3 regions of the Microaerobacter geothermalis genome follow, and region 3 is predicted to be linked to each of the others. Evidence: a T-box and tRNA genes for the amino acid it is inferred to sense, from the RefSeq annotation. Region 3 holds a T-box; the other regions hold tRNA genes.
The links. The T-box of region 3 lies ahead of leuS (leucine--tRNA ligase). A T-box ahead of a tRNA ligase gene usually reads a tRNA of that ligase, here a tRNA-Leu.

Region 1: it has a tRNA-Leu gene. The T-box ahead of leuS (leucine--tRNA ligase) is inferred to sense a tRNA for this amino acid. The anticodon was not compared.
Region 2: it has a tRNA-Leu gene. The T-box ahead of leuS (leucine--tRNA ligase) is inferred to sense a tRNA for this amino acid. The anticodon was not compared.

The regions. Positions count from the first base shown of each region.
Region 1 is NZ_JAKIHL010000003.1:35,469-39,706, forward strand. Features, by position in the region: gene L1765_RS03070 (replication initiation and membrane attachment family protein) at 1-1,352, shown strand, start outside; gene dnaI (primosomal protein DnaI) at 1,349-2,269, shown strand; tRNA gene L1765_RS03080 (tRNA-Ala) at 2,359-2,434, shown strand; tRNA gene L1765_RS03085 (tRNA-Phe) at 2,465-2,540, shown strand; tRNA gene L1765_RS03090 (tRNA-Leu) at 2,547-2,635, shown strand; gene L1765_RS03095 (cation diffusion facilitator family transporter) at 2,820-3,716, shown strand; gene L1765_RS03100 (hypothetical protein) at 3,871-4,238, shown strand, end outside.
Region 2 is NZ_JAKIHL010000019.1:35,207-39,444, reverse strand. Features, by position in the region: gene L1765_RS08770 (PHP domain-containing protein) at 1-209, opposite strand, end outside; gene L1765_RS08765 (hypothetical protein) at 363-716, shown strand; gene fabI (enoyl-ACP reductase FabI) at 760-1,536, opposite strand; tRNA gene L1765_RS08755 (tRNA-Gly) at 1,818-1,892, opposite strand; tRNA gene L1765_RS08750 (tRNA-Leu) at 1,897-1,983, opposite strand; tRNA gene L1765_RS08745 (tRNA-Met) at 2,057-2,133, opposite strand; gene L1765_RS08740 (DUF2062 domain-containing protein) at 2,357-2,836, shown strand; gene L1765_RS08735 (hypothetical protein) at 2,868-3,083, shown strand; gene L1765_RS08730 (pyridoxal-phosphate-dependent aminotransferase family protein) at 3,156-4,238, opposite strand, start outside.
Region 3 is NZ_JAKIHL010000002.1:135,001-139,238, forward strand. Features, by position in the region: gene leuS (leucine--tRNA ligase) at 79-2,541, opposite strand; T-box leader at 2,643-2,864, opposite strand; gene L1765_RS02690 (class I SAM-dependent DNA methyltransferase) at 2,943-3,695, opposite strand; gene rsfS (ribosome silencing factor) at 3,706-4,053, opposite strand; gene yqeK (bis(5'-nucleosyl)-tetraphosphatase (symmetrical) YqeK) at 4,046-4,238, opposite strand, start outside.

The sequences.
Region 1 (4,238 bases), on a different contig from region 3:
TTGTTTCCCATTTATATCAACCCATAATCGGGCATACCGCTTTTTCATTATACCTTGCACTTTACTTCGAAATAAAAGAAGAACACTATTCCCCTGAATACGGACTTCATCGCTATTTGATATCCACCTTGAGCATTCCATTACATCAGGTTATTCAGGCCAGATATTTACTAGAAGCTGTCGGTTTATTAAAAACTTATCAATTAAAGGATCAAGAGGAAAACACATATTGGGAATATGAAATTTACCCTCCGCTATCTCCCTATGCATTTTTTTCAAGTGATGTTCTCAGCATCATATTATTAAATCGTGTAGGGAAGGAAAGATATAAACGAATTAGACAGCGGTATCTAAATAAACAAAGCCAAGCAATTTTTAAAGAAAGACAGGAAATCACACGTTCATTCAATGACGTATTTTCATCCCTGTCACCAACGGAACTGATTCCACAGCAGGAATCCAAGCAATTTTTGCTCCAATTGGATAAACAAGCTCCTCTTGCTCCATTGGAAGAGGTCACTGGCAATGAACTTTCGTTAAATGACCAAGTCTTGGATATATCGTTTATTAAACATGCCGTACCAGATAGTATCAGGGTACAGTTAAATAAACAGGTTGTTGAGGAATTAAAGCAGATTTCCTTTTTATACCAACTAAATGAAGTTCAATTAATCCGATTTCTTCAGGACCCAACGATTTATTCTCCCAAGGATGAGTTAAATCTTGATAAACTTCGACAAAACCTTAAAGCGTGGTATCGGAAGACATTCGGTGGTATACCACCTCAAATTACAGAAAAGGAAGCAGCTTCATTTAGGACTGAAACAAAGGATTTGTCAAAAGAGGAAGCCCATATGGAAACATTAAAAACGATCTCACCCTTGCGATTGATGGAACTTCATCAAAAAGGGGGAAAAGTAGCACAACCGGATGTAGGTTTGTTAGAATCATTATTGATTGACTTTAAACTTGCTCCAGAAGTAGTGAATGTGTTGATAGAATATGTGATGATTACCAATGATTACAAGTTGCCTAGAAATTTGGTGGAGAAGATCGCTGCACATTGGAAAAGAAATAATATACAGACGGTAACAGAAGCTCTTCAGATGGCTAGAAAAGAGCATCAAATCTATAAAAAATGGAATGAGTCATCAGGGAAAGCTGCCAAAAACAGAGGAAGAAGGCATACAAAGAAATCGGGTCATTATGTGGAAAAGCTTCCTTCCACTGTATCAGCCCAATTACAACGGGGAGAAGTGGGTCAAGAAGAAACCTATGAAGGTCCTGATGAGGAAATTTTAAAGATTTTATATGAATTACAAGAAAAAGAGAAGGGGAAGCGTGAATCGTGAAATCAATAGACGGTCACTTAATCCATTGGGTAGAGCAGGTGAAACAAAGAAAAGGGGAAAATAAAGGTGAAAAGGACATTCTCAATCATCCCTACGTGGTTTCTTTCCTTAAAAAATCATCTTTGTCCCCAGAAATGATTAAATCCCATTTACCGACAGTTATTCAAGTGGTTCAGGAACAGGAAAACTGTAAACAATGTCCAGGACTGGAGAAGTGTACAAATATGGCAAAAGGATATGCGGCCCATTTATCCCTCCAATCCGGAATGGTTTCTATGACGGTAAGAAAGTGCAACCTGTTACGAAGGGATGAGGAACAAAAATATCGACAATCACTGATCCGCAGCCATCATATATCCAGTGAAGTTCTTCATGCTTCCTTTCATACCATGAATCATGATAAATACAATAAGGAAGCGATAAAAGCAGCAGCACAGTTTTGTATGGACATGCAGATGGGAAAACCAGTGAAGGGACTTTATTTTTACGGTCCTTTTGGTGTGGGAAAAAGCTATATTATGGGTGCCCTTGCCCAACTATTGGCAAATCATCGCATAGCATCCTATATGGTATATGTGCCGGAGATCTTTCGGGAAATGAAAGAAGCCATACAAAAGGGGGAAGTCCCCGAAAAAATGAAAGCTTTAAAGGAAATCCCTGTTTTGATTTTGGATGATATCGGGGCAGAAAATGTAACCCCTTGGGTTAGGGATGAAATTTTAGGTTCTGTCTTACAGTATCGTATTTCCAATCATCTACCTACTCTTTATACGTCTAATTTTAACTATGAGGAGTTGGAAGAACACTTTACATATTCAACAACAGGCCAAGAAGAATTAAAAGCAAAACGGATTATGGAACGAATACGCTATTATACCCAGGATTACTTAATTGATGGACCCAATAGGAGGAAATAGTGGAATGATTTGTGCTTGATTTCGTCGTTTACTTATTATATAATTGCCCTTGTCAGCATAAAATACCTAAAATTAAGTTTCCTTTATGTGGGGCATTAGCTCAGCTGGGAGAGCGCTACACTGGCAGTGTAGAGGTCAGCGGTTCGAGCCCGCTATGCTCCACCAATTTTTTCTCCATTTTTGAATCTTTCATTAGGCTCGGTAGCTCAGTCGGTAGAGCAGAGGACTGAAAATCCTCGTGTCGGCGGTTCGATTCCGTCCCGAGCCACCAGCAATTGCCGGGGTGGCGGAATTGGCAGACGCACAGGACTTAAAATCCTGCGGTAGGTGACTACCGTACCGGTTCAAGTCCGGTCCTCGGCACCAACCGTAAAATTTCTTATAAGAAATATGTTGAGAGAATCAGGATGAATTCGAAATCCTGATTTTTTTATTATTGGTTCCTACGTATGTAGTAAAAGCCAATCCCGCTGATTATACGGCATGTGGAAGCATACTTTTTTATCTGTTATGGAAAAATGAAGGTAGTATACACTTCGGAGGAAAATGCATGGTCAACGAAAGGGAAAAAATAAGCTCAAAGATTGCCTGGATTAGTCTATGGAGCAATATTTTTCTAACCGTGAGTAAGTTGATCATTGGGCTAATTGCGGGAAGTAAGGCTTTGTTTGCTGATGGTATCCATTCTGCAGCTGATGTAGTTGCTTCATTAGCGGTATTATTTGCTTTAAGGATATCTGATAAACCTCCCGATAAGGAGCATCCATATGGTCATGGAAAAGTAGAAGTGGTATCCTCAGGTGTAGTGGGGGGTATTTTATTTTTAGTATCTGTTTATGTATTCATTGATGCGGTTATTGCATTTTTTAAACCGGTGGAAACTCCTAAGATGGTTGCTGCCTATGTTGCATTATTTTCATATATATTAAAAGAAACTTTATATCGTTATTCATTGGGACTGGGAGAAAAATTAAACAGCAAAGCCTTGATTGCAATCTCTCTTGATCATAAGGCGGACATTATTGCTTCATTGGCTGCTGCCTTGGGAATTCTGGTAGCTACAGGGGGAGAATGGCTAAATCTCTCTTTTTTACTTTATGGGGATATTATTGCAAGCGTAATTGTTTCTTATTTTATTTTAAAAATTGCCATACATATGATAGTAGAAGCATTTCATATCCTTCTTGAACGCTCGGTGGATGAAGAAATGATCCGTCAGTACCGTGAGATTATCATGAAACACAAAGAAGTAAAAAGAATTGATAAAATCAGGGGAAGGGAGCATGGGCACTACATCCTATTGGATCTGAGGATTTCCGTTGATCCATCCCTCTCTATTAAAGAAGGTCATGATGTGGGACGGGAGATAAAGCTGGAATTGATGAATCGTTTTGATAACATTGCAGAAGTCCTCGTTCATCTGAATCCGTACGATGTGGAATGGTAAATCATTATTTTTACGATTGCCTAATCCCTCTTTACACAAAACATTTGTTCTGATAAAATGTTCTAAAAAGGAACATAGTTAAAAAAGTGGCATAACATTACAATTCGTTCCTCAAACAGGTATAGTATAATGAAATAAGTGGGGGAATGTGAGGATGGAAAAGGAGATATTAACCAACATATTAAGTAAATTGGACAAGCTTGATCGGGGGCAACAAGAACTTAAAGCAGATGTGGGGGAGATGAAGCAGGATATCCGTAATCTTTATCAGGGACAGGATCATATTCGTAAGGATGTCATCAATCTATATCATGAGATTGGGACTCTTCGAAATGGACAAGAAGAACTACGAAGCGAAATGAGGGCTGGATTTAAGAGTTTGGAAGGGGCAATTAGAAGCTTAAAAACGAGTGTAGATTATCATACCCATACCTTACTCATAGATTATAAGGAAACAAAGGAAAGGGTGGATAAATTAGAAAAATTTAGAGAAGATTTAGGCAATATTTTTAATAAAAATTA
Region 2 (4,238 bases), on a different contig from region 3:
CCTTTGAAAATTGAACTGATTTCTATTCCCGGAACAACCACAATATCCATTTCTGTTCCCGCTTTCATCGCTTCGTCCAAACCGGCAACTGTGTCATGGTCAGTAATGGCAATTGCCTGTAATCCCTTCTTCTTTGCCCGAATAATATTATCTGAAGGAGAGCATTTTCCATCAGAAGCAGTCGTATGCGTGTGTAAATCAGCCCACATAAAAACACCCCCATCATAATCCCTTCGTTCATCTCTATAGATCGCAAAATGATAGCGAAAGTGAATTAGGTATAAAAGTTATAAACCATGCCTAGTAAAACATAAAGTGTAAATATGTAATCTGAATATGAAAAGGGAGGATTGATTTATTTTATGCAAATTGGCCGTTCTTTACTTGCCGGAAAGACAAAACCGTTTTCAGTGGTAGATCGCACATTATCAGAAAGAGGGTTTAAAAAAAATGGAGAGAGCATGTCTCCCACATATTCACTAAAAATCACCGATGTATCAACAAATATTACCTACCAATTGCGAATACCCACTAAGGTTATTTCCTCCAGCCTCTCCATTGAATCCTTAGAAAAGCAACCGGTAAAAATTGGTCAACCCAGTATAGAATCAAAGGGTCATGTAAAAAAGCGTATTTCTCATTTCCATATACCCCACTCTATTAGAGAAGCAGCAGAGCATAAAATTGCCGAAATCGCTACTTATTTAGACAATTGAAGCAAGAAGCAAACCACCATTGTGGTTATTTGATCTGTCAATCTTAATTGCCAAGAATATTGTAACCGGCATCAACATGAATAATTTCACCAGTAATTCCCCTGGATAGATGGCTAAACAAGAAAAGAGCGGTATCCCCAACTTCACTTTGATCAACCGTTCTGCGAAGGGGTGCTTTTTCCTCAATGACTTTTAGAATACTGTTAAAGTTGCGTACTCCCTTCGCCGCCAAGGTCCTTATCGGGCCGGCGGAAATAGCGTTGACACGAATATTGTGGGGCCCCAGATCATTTGCCAAATACTTGACGTTCATATCTAAGGCAGCCTTGGCCACTCCCATTACATTGTAATTGGGGACGACACGTTCTCCACCCAAATAGGTGAGTGTGACAATGCTGCCTCCCTCAGTCATGAGCGGCTTGGCTTCTCTGGCAACGGCAACCAGAGAATAGGCACTAATATCCTGTGCCAAGGCATAACCATCTCTGGAGGTTTGTAAAAATTCTCCCTCCAATTCTTCAGTCTTGGCAAAAGCAATACAATGGGCAATCCCATGAAGTACACCTACTTTTTCGCGAAGGGTTGAAAAGGCATTCTGAATATCCTCATCTTTGGTAACATCACATGGAATAAGTATTACTTCCTCTTGAGGCAAGGTCTCCGCCAATTCCCTTACATTTTGTTCAAGACGTTCCCCCTGATATGTAAAAGCTAAGGTGGCTCCTGCCTTACTCAAAGATTGAGCAATCCCCCATGCAATACTTCTTTTATTCGCCACTCCCATGATCAAAAAATTTTTCCCCTGCAATAGCTGATTCATTTCTTTTCCTCCTCTATTCAGACAGTTAGAAATCATTATATCATTTGATCCCCTTCAATTTCAAATGATTCATTTGTCACTGACTGAATGATGTAGGAGGCTTAAATAGAAAAAATCGGCCACATAGCCGATTTCAGTATTAAATATATTATCCTATTTATTCAATGATGGAGCGGAAGACGGGATACGCTCGCTTCGCGCCCGACTTCGACGTCCCCTCCGCCTGTTCCAGGCTGGTTTCGAATCCCCTTGACTTAATTCCGGGGATGTTTATTCAATGATGGAGCGGAAGACGGGATTCGAACCCGCGACCCTCGCCTTGGCAAGGCGATGCTCTACCCCTGAGCCACTTCCGCAGATTGGTGCGGACGAAGGGACTTGAACCCCCACGGTGTTGCCACCACTAGAACCTGAATCTAGCGCGTCTGCCGATTCCGCCACGTCCGCATGTATAGGTGTGTAATATCATTTTATCCATCATGTAAAAAAAGTCAAGAAAAAGAAATTCTTGATGGAACCATGGTAGCGGCGGAGGGAATCGAACCCCCGACCTCACGGGTATGAACCGTACGCTCTAGCCAGCTGAGCTACGCCGCCACAATGATGATGCCGCTGATAGCACAAGACATAATTTATCATAACCGTTATAAATTAGTCAATAGAATTTTTTGGAATCCAGTTCCACTTCTATAGAAATGAATTTCGTCTGTGAAAATTTTTCTTTCCCGAAAAAAAGGAAAGAATATTATACAATTGGACAAGACTTCGCTATAATTAAAAAAGAAACGGTACAATATGAGAAAATCATAGGAGCTATTACATGCTAAAAAAAATTCTAAGAAGTTTACGCTTACAATATCTCAAATTATTGCGTACGAAAGGGGCTCCAGCCATTGTTGCGCGAGGATTTGCCATCGGCATCTTCATTGAGTTTATTACCTTGCCTACCTTGGGTGTTGCCGTTATTCTATTGTATCCATTGGTTCGATTGTTCAAAGGGAATCTGCCGGCATCCATTATCGGATTTATCATCGGAAAATTTATTATTCCTCTCTTTCTATACTTTAACTTAAATACAGGAATGATATTAATTGGAGATAAGGTCACCAAAGAGATGACCGAAGTTTCAGGATTAGCTCTGCTTAAGGAAAAGGGAGTTGCCCTTATCTTAGGAAGTGCCATCAACGGATTCATTGTGGCTATTTTTAGCTTTTTTCTGGTATACATTCTTTTAGGATTATACCGAAAAAAGAAAGAAAGGAAATTAATGGAAAAACATTTTAACGACCAAGGGAAATAATCCGTATAAAACAGATAAAGGAGAGTTCCCCATGTACACGAAAGAAACGATTGAAAAATTAATTGGACACAAAGGATTGCTTCGAATTTCATACATTAATGGAGATGATGAACTCACTTCAGATAGTGGTGTGATCCAATCCATTATTCGGGATGCCATGATTTTTGAAGTAAAGGACGGAACCATTGATCATGGAAGGAAGAAGGTTATATATTTTCGGTATATAAAGAATATTGAAGCACCTTGACGCAGCAAAAAGGTGACCTAATGGTCACCTTTTTTCAATCCCTCAAAAAGTATGGGCAGTATGATGCAGGAGTCAGTTTGTAAACATAAGATTATCGGGCCGAACCACGGATTCAATCACGCCCTTGGGAGCCTTGTATCCTTGTTCGCGAAGAACCTCTTCAAAGGCAGACAAGAATAAAACCACATTGCGGAGCTGACAGGAATATCCCATCAATCCTACTCTCCAAATCTTTCCTTTTAACTCTCCCAATCCTCCGCCGATTTCAATGCCATATTGATTCAACAAATTTTTACGGACAGCCAAATCATCTACGCCTTCAGGAATCACGATGGATGTCAGTTCAGGCAGTCTCTTTCCTTCCTCTACGTGAAGTTTTAACCCCATGGCCTCTATTCCATTTTGCAGGATTTTTCCATATCTCCAATGGCGTTCGATGGTTTCTTCCAATCCATCGTTAACAATGATTCTTAGAGCTTCCCTTAAAGCATATACCATAGAAATTGGAGCCGTATGATGATAAAACCGTTCTTTGCCCCAATAATTTTGGATCATAGAAAGATCTAAATACCAACTTTGTACCTTGCTTTTTCTCCTTGCCATTTTTTCAAGGGCACGTTCATTGAATGTAACAGGAGACAATCCAGGAGGCGCACTGATACACTTTTGTGTTCCGCTGTAACAGGCATCGATTCCCACTTTATCTATGGAAACATGAATTCCACCCAATGAAGTTACCGCATCAACCAGCAGTAATGCCCCATATTGATGGACAATATCCGCAATCTCCTGTAATGGTTGCAGAACTCCAGTGGATGTTTCTGCATGGACGACTGCTACAATGACTGTATCGGGATGAGCTTTTAGGGCCTCCTCGATCTGTTCAGGATATATGATATCCCCCCATTCCCCTTTTACCTGGACCACTTCCGCTCCACAACGCTCTGCAACATCCACCATACGGGTTCCAAACAATCCATTCACGCCAATCATTACTTTATCTCCTGGCTCCACCAGGTTTACAAAAACCGTTTCCATTCCAGCACTTCCCGTCCCTGACATAGCGACGGTCAATCGATTTTCCGTTTCAAAAACAATCCTCATCAACTGCATAGTTTCATTCATGATCTCCAAAAATGAAGGATCTAAATGACC
Region 3 (4,238 bases):
AAATTGAAAAGCTACGATGACAATTAATAAAAACGATAGCCGTATTGGCCATCGTTTTTTTAATCCAATCATTATTTTTTATCCGACCACAATATTCACCAATTTGCCGGGTACAACGATTACCTTTCGGATGGTCTTTCCTTCAATTAAGGTTCTTATCCGGTCCTGTTCCAAAACAAGACTTTCTACATCTTCTTTCGATGCTCCTGTTGGAACAACGGCTTTGTCCCTCACCTTTCCATTGATTTGGACGGCAATCTCCACTTCATCCAGAACCAATGCACCTTCATCATAGGAAGGCCATTCTTGATCATGGACACTTTCGGCATGACCCATCCGATGCCATAGTTCCTCTGTCATATGGGGGGCAAAGGGAGCTAGCAGCACAATGGACGTTTCAATGGCCTTAGCCAGAGTTCCTTTATCTCCATTCTCCGGGTAACTGTAAATGGCATTGACCAACTCCATGATCGCGCTGACCGCGGTATTAAAGTTATAACGAATATGAATATCATCCGTAACCCTTTTGATGGTCAGATGAATCATCCGATTCAGCTCTTTACTGGCTTCATCGTTTATATTGGGTTCAGTACGGTTTTCAAACAGATTAAGATGGTTGATCACCATTCTCCAAACCCGTCCCAGAAAGCGGAAACTTCCTTCTACCCCGGAATCGCTCCATTCCAAATCCCGGTCAGGGGGAGCAGCAAAGAGGATAAATAATCTTCCGGTGTCGGCTCCATATTTCTCAATAATTTCATCAGGGCTAACCACATTTCCCTTTGACTTGGACATCTTGGCTCCTTCTTTTAATACCATCCCCTGGGTCAAGAGGCTGGTGAAGGGCTCCGTAAAGTTAATCATGCCTGCATCATATAGCACTTTGGTAAAGAATCTGGAGTAGAGCAAATGTAGAATAGCATGTTCAATTCCGCCTATATATTTGTCAACCGGGAGCCACTTATTGGCCTTCTCCGATTTAAATGGAACCTTTTCGTTTCTGGCATCGGTATATCTTAAGAAATACCAAGACGAATCGATAAAGGTGTCCATCGTATCCGTTTCTCTTCGGGCTTTCCCGCCACACTCAGGACAAGTGGTGTGTACAAACGATTCCGAAGTGGTTAGCGGATTTCTTTTTCCGTCAAAAACCACGTCTTCAGGGAGCAGCACCGGCAGCTGATCCTTCGGTACTGGAACAATTCCACAGTGATCACAATAGATCATTGGGATGGGACAGCCCCAATAACGTTGGCGCGAAATCAACCAATCCCTTAATCGGTAGGATACTGTAGGTTTTCCTTTTCCCAATTCTTTCAAGTGAAGGCTGATCTGTTTAATGGCGTCCCGGTTGTTCAACCCATCAAACTGGCCCGAACCAACCAATATCCCATCTTCAACAAAAGCTTCCTTCAAATTTTTATCAAAATCAGCCTGATTCTCCGGCACAATCACGACTTTTATGGGGAGATCGTATTTTTTGGCAAACTGAAAATCCCTTTCATCATGGGCCGGAACCCCCATAACGGCTCCGGTACCATAATCCATCAATACATAATTTGCAACCCAGATGGGGATTAGATCACCGGTAATGGGATGCTTCGCATAGGCTCCTGTGAACAATCCTTCCTTCTCGGCATCGGCTGAGGTGCGGGAAATTTCATTTTCCTTTCTCATTCGTTCCACGAACTGAAGAACGTCAGCTTCTGTCTCTTTGCCTTTTATCAATTGTTCGACCAACGGGTGCTCAGGAGCCAATACCATATAGGTAACGCCAAAAAGGGTATCCGGCCTTGTGGTAAAGACGGAGACTGAATGCTCATTCAGTTCAGGAATTGAAAAAATCACTTCCGCTCCTTCACTTTTTCCAATCCAGTTTTTCTGCATCGTTTTTACTTTCTCAGGCCAGCCTTCCAACAGTTCTAAATCATTTAAAAGCCTTTCAGCATAGTCGGTAATTTTGAAAAACCATTGCTCCAATTCTTTCTTCGTCACCTCTGAATCACACCGCCAGCATTTGCCGTCTTCCACCTGTTCATTGGCTAACACAGTGGCACAATCGGGGCACCAATTGACCGGAGCCTTCTTTCTGTAAGCTAAACCTCTCTCATAGAACAATTGGAACAACCATTGGGTATGTTTATAATAATCAGGGGAGCAGGTCGTTACTTCCCTTTCCCAATCATAACTGACACCCAGTTTATTTTGCTGTTTTTTCATATAATCAATATTTTCATAGGTCCATTTTGCCGGATTTTCACCAGACTTAATTGCCGCATTTTCTGCCGGAAGTCCAAAGGCATCCCATCCCATGGGATGGAGTACCTGATAGCCATTCATTTTCTTAAAACGAGCCACCACATCCCCAATAGAATACACCCTCATATGCCCCATATGCAGTTTTCCCGATGGATAGGGAAACATCTCCAAGCAATAAAAGTTGGGTTTGTCTCCTTGCTCGTTAGTAGCATGGGCATTTGTTTCCTGCCATACCTTCTGCCACTTCGATTCAATTTGTTTTGGTTGATAGGTTTGTGTCATGATCAATTCCCCCTTTGTTCACCATTTTTGCCAGGACACACGTAAAGAAAACTTTGTGTGTGTGTCAATCCAAATAAAAACCCCCCGCCCTCAGCCATTATGCTAGGGACGAGAGGTTAATCTCGCGGTACCACCCTAATTAGTGTTGGGCATACAGCCCACACTCACTTTATTTTCCTTAACGCGGATAAGACGATAAAGGGTAATAAGGGTTCCCCTTTACAGCTGGAAGGTGAGTTCATCGGTTCAGATGGCTGGCTTGCACCGTACGTCAGCTCTCTGATACATCCTAAACGATTACTAATCCTTGTCATCGCTTTTGATAAATCTTCATTTCATTAAACTGTCATGAATCATCGGATAAATTTAGTTATGATTATATGCAAAAAAGTCGTATATTGTCAACGGATGTCACGTATTTTTTTTGCCTTATAAAATATTCTTTCCGTTTTCCCTGTTGGAGGTTGATCGGAAAAGTCAGCCGTACAGGAAAGAAATCCGAACCCTGCCTCCTCTAACCAACCAATGACAGACTCCATGGGGTAGGCCCGTTGAAAATGGACTTCCTCCCATCTTCGATACAGGTTCTCTTTTTCCTTTACAAAAAAAATAAGTTCATGCTCAACCATCAAATGTTGCATTCCATGACAATTCCATATGTAAGTTACATCGTCCTCAACCCATGTAAACGTGCGGCCGGCAAACTCCTCTTTAATTTTATATGGGGTATGCATATCAAATAGGAACAATCCTCCTGTGACTAATCCAAGATTGGTTTGACGAAAAACCGATTGAATATCTTCTTCTTTAAGAAGATAATTGAAGGAGTCACAAAAAGAAAAAACGACGTCTGCCTGTCGGGGTAATGTCCATTTTCTCATATCCTGTTGAAACAGAGAGAGATCAATCCGTACTTCATCCGCTTTTTCTTTCGCAACGGCCAGCATATCTTCGGACAGATCAATACCGGTTACAGAATAACCCATTCTTGACAAAGGAATGGAAATCGAACCAGTTCCACATCCCAAATCTACCAAGTGCTGAAAGGGGCCTTCCTCTTTTTTTAATGCTTGGAGGAGAAACTGAACCCATTGTTCATATGGTGCATCCTTCATCAGTTGATCATAAATATAGGCCATTTTTTTATACGCCATTTTTGTTCTCCTATTTTGCTGCAAATTCCACCTGTTTGGCGTCTCCCCAAAAACGCTCCAGATTGTAGAATTCTCTTTCTTCCCGATGAAAAACATGGACAACTACATCCCCCAGATCCACTAAGACCCATCTCGCATCATCATATCCTTCCATTCCGCGTACAGGCACTTGATGTTGGCCCATTTTTTGCTTAATGGCAGCAGCAATGGCCTGAACCTGGGTTTCTGAATTTCCGTGACATATGACAAAATAATCAGCGATAACCGATAATCCCCGAATATCCAAAATCACAATCTTCTGTGCTTTTTTTTCGTCAGCGGCTTCAGCAACGGCCAGTGCAATCTCTTTCTCACTCAACAATCGGTAAAACCTCCTTTTCATCCAATAGGTGATTCCTTGCCAATAAAGTTAAGGGATACACCTTCTGACCTTGTTTTATTAAGAATACAATCGTCTGATCCAATGCCTTCAACAAAGCTTGATTTAGATCTTGTCCAGCTATCTCCCTTACTTCCTCCACTCCTGGGAAATGACGACCCGGC